Alloyangia pacifica: one gene and its partner. The protein of the gene in region 1 interacts with the protein of each later gene in a pairwise test. Links are inferred from orthologs where the notes say so. Each region holds a gene or a part of one and is shown on either strand. Other genes may lie near its edges.

Region 1 (3,068 bases):
GACTACGCCTATTTCTTCATCGGCTCCTTCATCGGCGGCGGCCTGGTGCTGAATTCCAGCGTCACCGTCGGCGCGCAGAACAACGCCGGGGCCTTCGGCTCGCTGCGGGTGCCCGCGCCCGGCGGCGGCGAGCTGCCGCTGATCGACGCCGCCTCGCTGCACCCGCTCGAGGCCGCCATCGCGGAGGACGGGCTGGACACCACCGCGCTCTGGACACAGCCTCAGGACTGGCGCGCCTTCGAGCGGCAGATCGACCCTTGGGTCGCGCGCACCGGCGACGCCCTCGCACATGCAATCCGCTCGATCGGCTCGGTCCTGGATTTCGAAGTGGCGCTGATCGACGGTGCCATGCCTCCCGACGTGCGCGCACGCGTGGTGGCGCGCAGCCGGCAGGCACTGGATCGGCTCGATACGCGCGGCATGCTGCCGCCCCGCCCCGAAGAGGCCCGCGTCGGCGCCAATGCCCGCGCGCTCGGCGCTGGCTGCGCCCCGATCTACGCGCAGTATTTCTTCCAGTAGGACCGGCGGGCCCACCCGGACCTCCACAGCCGTGCTCCTCCGGCTCGCGCGGCGCGCAAACTGTCGCACAGGTGTCATGAAATCATCACGCGACTGTTATCCCGTTCCTGTCTGAAGCGCCCGACACCCTCAACCGTGTAACGGGCCCCGCCCTTCAGACTTCGGAGCATCCCTGTCGTGAAAACGATCTTCTCCACCACCTCGCTCGCCCTGATCCTCGCCGCAGGGAGCACTGCCGCGCAGGACATCCCGCAGGCCAATGACGCCTGGTTCACCGCCGGCCAGGAGGCCATCCAGGCCATCATCGACCGCGAGATGAACACCGGCCGCGCCAAGAACGTCATCCTGCTCGTCGCTGACGGCAACGGCGTCGGCACCAACTACGCCACCCGCCTCTTTGCCGGTCAGCAGCAAGGCCAGCTCGGCGAAGAGCACGTGCTGCCCTACGAGACGCCGGACTTCCACAGCGCCCTGGTGAAGACCTACAACATCAACGCCCAGACCCCGGACTCGGCCCCGACCGCGGGGGCGATGAACACAGGCGTGAAGCAGCGCTTCAACCTGATCAACCTCGGCGGCGACGCGATCCATGACGATTGCTCGACCGTGGCCGGCAACGAGTTGACCACCTTTGCCGAGATCGTCACCGGCATGGACAAGTCGGTGGGCGTCATCTCGACCGCGCGGCTGACCCACGCCACCCCGGCGGGCGTCTACGCCAAGACCGCCAACCGCAACTGGGAAGACGAGGTCCCCGAGGGCTGCACCGCCCAGAAGGACATCGCCAGCCAGCTGATCGACCAGATGGAAGCCGGTGTCGTGGACCTCGCCATGGGCGGCGGCCGCCGCTACTTCGCCGGCACCGACGTGACCCTCGACGAGGGCGGCAAGGGCCACCGCCCGGATGGCATTAACCTGATCGAAACCGCCACCGGCATGGGCGCGCAATACGCCTGGAACACCGAGACCTTCAACGGCCTGAGCCTCGACGGCTCCGCGCCGGTGCTGGCGCTCTTCAACGACAGCCACATGGAGTACGAGGCCGACCGCGCCGAGGACGACGAGCCCTCGCTGGCCGAGATGACCAAGGCCGCGATCGAGTACCTCAGCAGCAACGAGAACGGCTACTACCTCGAGATCGAGGCGGGCCGGGTCGATCACGCCAACCACGCCGGCAACGCCAAGCGCACCATGATCGACGGCATGGCCTTTGCCGACGCCGTGGCCATGGCCGACGAGCTGACCGACGACGCCGACACGCTGATCATCGTCACCGCCGACCACGAGCACTCGATCGCCTTCAACGGCTACTGCGGCCGCGGCACGCCGATCGAGGGCCTGTGCTACGACGTCGCAAAGACCGGCGAGATGCACTCGGACGAGCTGGTGCTGGCCGATGACGGCAAGCCCTACACCGTGGTGGGCTACCTCAACGGCGCCGGCTCGGTGCTGACCAAGGGGGAGGGCGAGAACGACTACTCCGGCTCGCGCCCCGAGCTGACACAGGAAGAGGCCACCGACATCGACTACGTGCAGCAGGCGCTGATCCCCAAGTCCTCGGAAAGCCACTCCGGCGAGGATGTCGCGGTCTATGCCAAAGGCCCCTGGGCGCATCTCTTCGACGGCACCATCGAGCAGAACGTGATCTTCCACGTGATGCACCACGCCGTCACCGCCGAGTGATCTTCTTCTGACAGATTTGGCGGGGGCGGACTGTCCGCCCCCGTCGCCGTTCCTGCTCGAAAGCCTCTCGCCATGCTCACCCGCCGAACGTTCCTCGCCTCGACGCTCGCCACCCCCTGTCTCACAGCGCCCGCCGCGGCCGATCCTTTGAAGCTGCGCGAGCTCTACCAGACCAAGGGCCGCGGTCTTTCCGAACTCGCCCAGCAGAGCGCCGGCCAGAGGCTGGAAGTCGAGGGGTTCATGGCGCCCCCGCTCAAGGCCGAGAGCCGCTTCTTCGTGCTCACCAAGATGCCCATGGCCGTCTGCCCCTTCTGCGAGACCGAGGCCGAATGGCCCAATGACATCATCGCGGTCTACGCAAAACGCGTGGTCGAGGTGAGGCCCTTCAACGTCAAGATCGTCACCAGCGGCGTGCTGGAGCTCGGCGCCTACACCGATCCCGACACCGGCTTCGTCAGCATGATGCGGCTTGTCGATGCGACCTACGGCTGAGCCGCCCATGTCCCTGCCCCTTGTTGTCAAGGACCTGCGGCTGCACAGCCCGCGCGGCCGCCTGTTGCTCGACCTGCCTGCCCTCGACGCAGCGCCCGCTGCGCTGATCGGCATCCGAGGCGTCTCGGGTGCGGGCAAGACCACGCTGCTCTACGCCCTCGCCGGGCTGCTGGACCGCGCCGAAGGGTCTGTGCGCTGGGGCGAGACCGAGCTTCTGGCGCTCAACCCAGAGGGCCGCGCCCGCTTCCGCGCTGCCAATATCGGCATGATCTTTCAGGATTTCATGCTCTTCGAAGAGCTTGGCGCGCTCGACAACGCCGCGCTGACCGCGCTCTTCCGCCCCCGTGCCGAACGCGAGGCGTTGCGCACCCGCG
Region 2 (3,440 bases), on another replicon or contig:
CACGACCAGCATCTCGCCGAGGGTGATGTCCGTGCCGTTCACCGTCGCCACGACGGTGTCGGCGCTCAGCGCCTCGGTCTGCTCCGCAGCCTGATCCTGGGCGTGAAGGGGCAGCGCGAGGGTCAGGGCGAGCGCGGCCGCCCCCAGTGTGGTGAGGGTTTTGGGCATCTAGGCGTCCTTCCAGTTGGCCGCCCGCCACCGGGCGGCGTTGACACTTACCAACCTGCCGCTTACATCGCCACAAGGCTCTGCAAGGCCGGTCGTTCCCCTGTGTCATATGGGTTGAGTGCGAGGCGGGCAAGCGGATGCCTCACGCGGAACACGACTTTGTCAGACAGGACAGGCAGGCCACATGCTCGGAATGGGAAAACTCGCGCGGAAGGTGTTCGGCACCCCGAACGACCGCAAGATCAAGGCCACCCGACCTCTGATCGCTCAAATCAACGCGCTGGAACCCGAGTACGAGGCGCTGGACGATGCCGCGCTGATCGCCAAAACCAAGGAGTTCCGCAAGCGCTTTGCCGAGGGCGAAAGCCTCGACGCGCTGCTGCCCGAGGCCTTTGCCAACTGCCGCGAGGCGGCCAAGCGCGCGCTCGGCCTGCGCGCCTTTGATGTGCAGCTGATGGGCGGGATTTTCCTTCACCAGGGTAACATCTCCGAGATGAAGACCGGCGAGGGCAAAACGCTGGTCGCCACCTTCCCGTCGTATCTCAACGCCCTTTCCGGAAAGAGCGTGCACGTGGTGACGGTGAACGACTACCTGGCCCGCCGTGACGCCGAGTGGATGTCCAAGGTGTTCGCCGCGCTCGGCATGACCACCGGCGTGGTCTACCCGCAGCAGCCCGAGGACGAGAAGAAGCAGGCCTATGCCTGCGACATCACCTATGCCACCAACAACGAGCTGGGCTTCGACTACCTCCGCGACAACATGAAGTCCGAACTGGATCAGATGATGCAGCGCGGCCATGGCTTCGCCGTGGTCGACGAGGTGGACTCGATCCTCATCGACGAGGCGCGCACCCCGCTGATCATCTCCGGTCCCAGCCAGGACCGCTCGGACCTCTATGTCGCCATCGACCGGCTGATCCCCGAACTGCCCGAGGACGGCTACACGCTCGATGAAAAGAGCCGCAACGTCACCTTCACCGACGAGGGCAACGAGGCGCTCGAGGACATGCTCCACCGCCGCGGCATCCTGCCCGAGGGCCAGACGCTCTACGACCCGGAAAGCACCACCGTGGTGCACCACGTCAACCAGGGCCTGCGCGCGCACAAGCTTTACACCCGTGACAAGGACTACATCGTCCGAGACGGGCAGGTCGTGCTGATCGACGAATTCACCGGCCGGATGATGGCCGGCCGCCGTCTGTCGGATGGCCTGCACCAGGCGATCGAGGCGAAGGAAGGCTGCCAGATCCAGCCCGAGAACGTCACCCTCGCCAGCGTGACCTTCCAGAACTACTTCCGCCTTTACGACAAGCTGTCGGGCATGACCGGCACCGCGCTGACCGAGGCCGAGGAATTTGCCGAGATCTACAAGCTGGGCGTGGTCGAAGTGCCGACCAACCGGCCGATCGCGCGGATCGACGACGACGACAAGGTCTACCGCACCACCGCCGAGAAATACGCGGCGATCACCGAAGAGATCAAGACGGCGCATGCGAAGGGCCAGCCGGTCCTCGTCGGCACCACCTCGATCGAGAAATCCGAGCTGCTCTCGCAGCTGCTGAGCAAGGCCGGGCTGACGCACAATGTGCTCAACGCCCGCCAGCACGAGCAGGAAGCGCAGATCGTCGCCGACGCCGGCAAGCTGGGCGCGGTCACCATCGCGACGAACATGGCTGGCCGCGGCACCGACATCAAGCTGGGCGGCAACTTCGAATTCCTCGTGATGGAGGCCATCGCCGCCGATCCCGAGGCCGACCCTGAAGAAATCCGCGCCCGCATCGAGACCGAGCACGCCAAGGCCGAGGCCGAGGTGAAGGAGGCCGGCGGTCTCTTCGTGCTGGCCACCGAGCGCCACGAGAGCCGCCGCATCGACAACCAGTTGCGCGGCCGTTCGGGCCGCCAGGGTGACCCGGGTCGCAGCTCCTTCTACCTGTCGCTCGAAGATGACCTGATGCGCATCTTCGGCTCCGAGCGGCTCGACAAGGTGCTGACCAAGCTCGGCATGAAGGAAGGCGAGGCGATCATCCACCCTTGGGTGAACAAGTCGCTGGAGCGCGCGCAGGCCAAGGTCGAAGGCCGCAACTTCGACATCCGCAAGCAGCTGCTGAAATTCGACGACGTGATGAACGACCAGCGCAAGGTGATCTTCGCGCAGCGTCTGGAAATCATGGAAGCCAAGGATCTCTCGGAGATCGCAGAGGACATGCGCCACGAGGTGATCGACGAGTTGGTCGAAACCTATGTGCCCGCGAAGGCTTATGCCGATCAGTGGGACATGCAGGGTCTTTACGCCGCGTGCATCGAGAAGCTCGGCATCGACCTGCCGGTCATCGCCTGGGGCGACGAAGAGGGCGTCGACGCAGAAACCATCCGCGAGCGCATCGAAGAGGCCACCGACAAGCAGATGGCCGAGAAGGCCGAGGCCTTCGGTCCCGAGACCATGCGCCAGATCGAGAAGCAGGTGCTGCTGCAGACAATCGACACCAAGTGGCGCGAGCACCTTCTGACGCTCGAGCACCTGCGGTCGGTCGTGGGCTTCCGTGGCTATGCGCAGCGTGACCCGCTCAACGAGTATAAGAACGAAGCCTTCCAGCTCTTCGAGTCGATGCTGGAATCCCTGCGCGAGCGCGTGACCGAGCAGCTTGGCCGGGTGCGCCCGATGACCCAGGAAGAGCAGCAGAAGATGCTGCAGCAGATGGCCGAACAACAGGCGCAGCAGCAGAAGCTCGCCGAGCAGGCGCATGCGGTCGGCCCGAGCGAGAACGCGGCCGTGCCGGAATCGCACGAGCCTCTGGTCGACGGCTTCGACGAGAACGAGCCGGCAACCTGGGGCAATCCGAGCCGCAACGATCCCTGCCCCTGCGGCTCTGGCAAGAAGTTCAAGCATTGCCATGGTAGCCTCGCCTGATCAGGCGCCGCTGACATCGCAGACCGACTTTCCGGGGCGGGCCCGGGGCGCCTATGCCCCGGGCCCGCCCCGATGACTCCTCCGCACTGCCGCAACCATGCCTCTTTTGAGACTCAGATTGTTTCCGGTACGAGTTCAGTTGTCGGGGACGATCATGGGACGGATCAAGAGCTACAGACTTGCAATTATGACCCTCAGCGCGGCCGTCATCATCGGCTTCGCGATGCAGCAGCTCGACGCCCGCGGCCAACGCGCCGGGGCCATGCAGATCGCCCAGATCGAGGACACCTCCTCGGTCCGGCTTCCAGAGCTTCCCGCTGATCGCGCCGCCGAGGCCAGCCTGCCTGCGCCACAGAAAATCCGC

Evidence for each region. The genes of interacting proteins can lie anywhere in the genome.
Region 2: the proteins of CEW88_RS15090 (region 1) and secA interact in binary tests that used the Escherichia coli proteins (3 or more experiments, as listed by UniProt). The link is inferred for Alloyangia pacifica from one-to-one orthologs.

The regions. Positions count from the first base shown.
Region 1 is NZ_CP022190.1:450,101-453,168, reverse strand. What follows is about bases 46-2,949. They hold CEW88_RS15090 (alkaline phosphatase), read left to right. Parts: upstream 46-696; coding sequence 697-2,202; downstream 2,203-2,949. Other genes in these bases: CEW88_RS15080 (ABC transporter ATP-binding protein), read left to right, coding at 2,702-2,949; CEW88_RS15085 (hypothetical protein), read left to right, coding at 2,275-2,694; CEW88_RS15095 (ROK family transcriptional regulator), read left to right, coding at 46-519. Outside these bases: more of CEW88_RS15095, read left to right, coding at 1-45; more of CEW88_RS15080, read left to right, coding at 2,950-3,068.
Region 2 is NZ_CP022189.1:526,745-530,184, reverse strand. What follows is about bases 1-3,276. They hold secA (preprotein translocase subunit SecA), read left to right. Parts: upstream 1-352; coding sequence 353-3,076; downstream 3,077-3,276. Other genes in these bases: CEW88_RS02565 (translocase), read left to right, coding at 3,231-3,276; CEW88_RS02575 (peptidylprolyl isomerase), read right to left, coding at 1-168. In the rest of the region: more of CEW88_RS02565, read left to right, coding at 3,277-3,440. UniProt on the Escherichia coli protein: Required for protein export, interacts with the SecYEG preprotein conducting channel.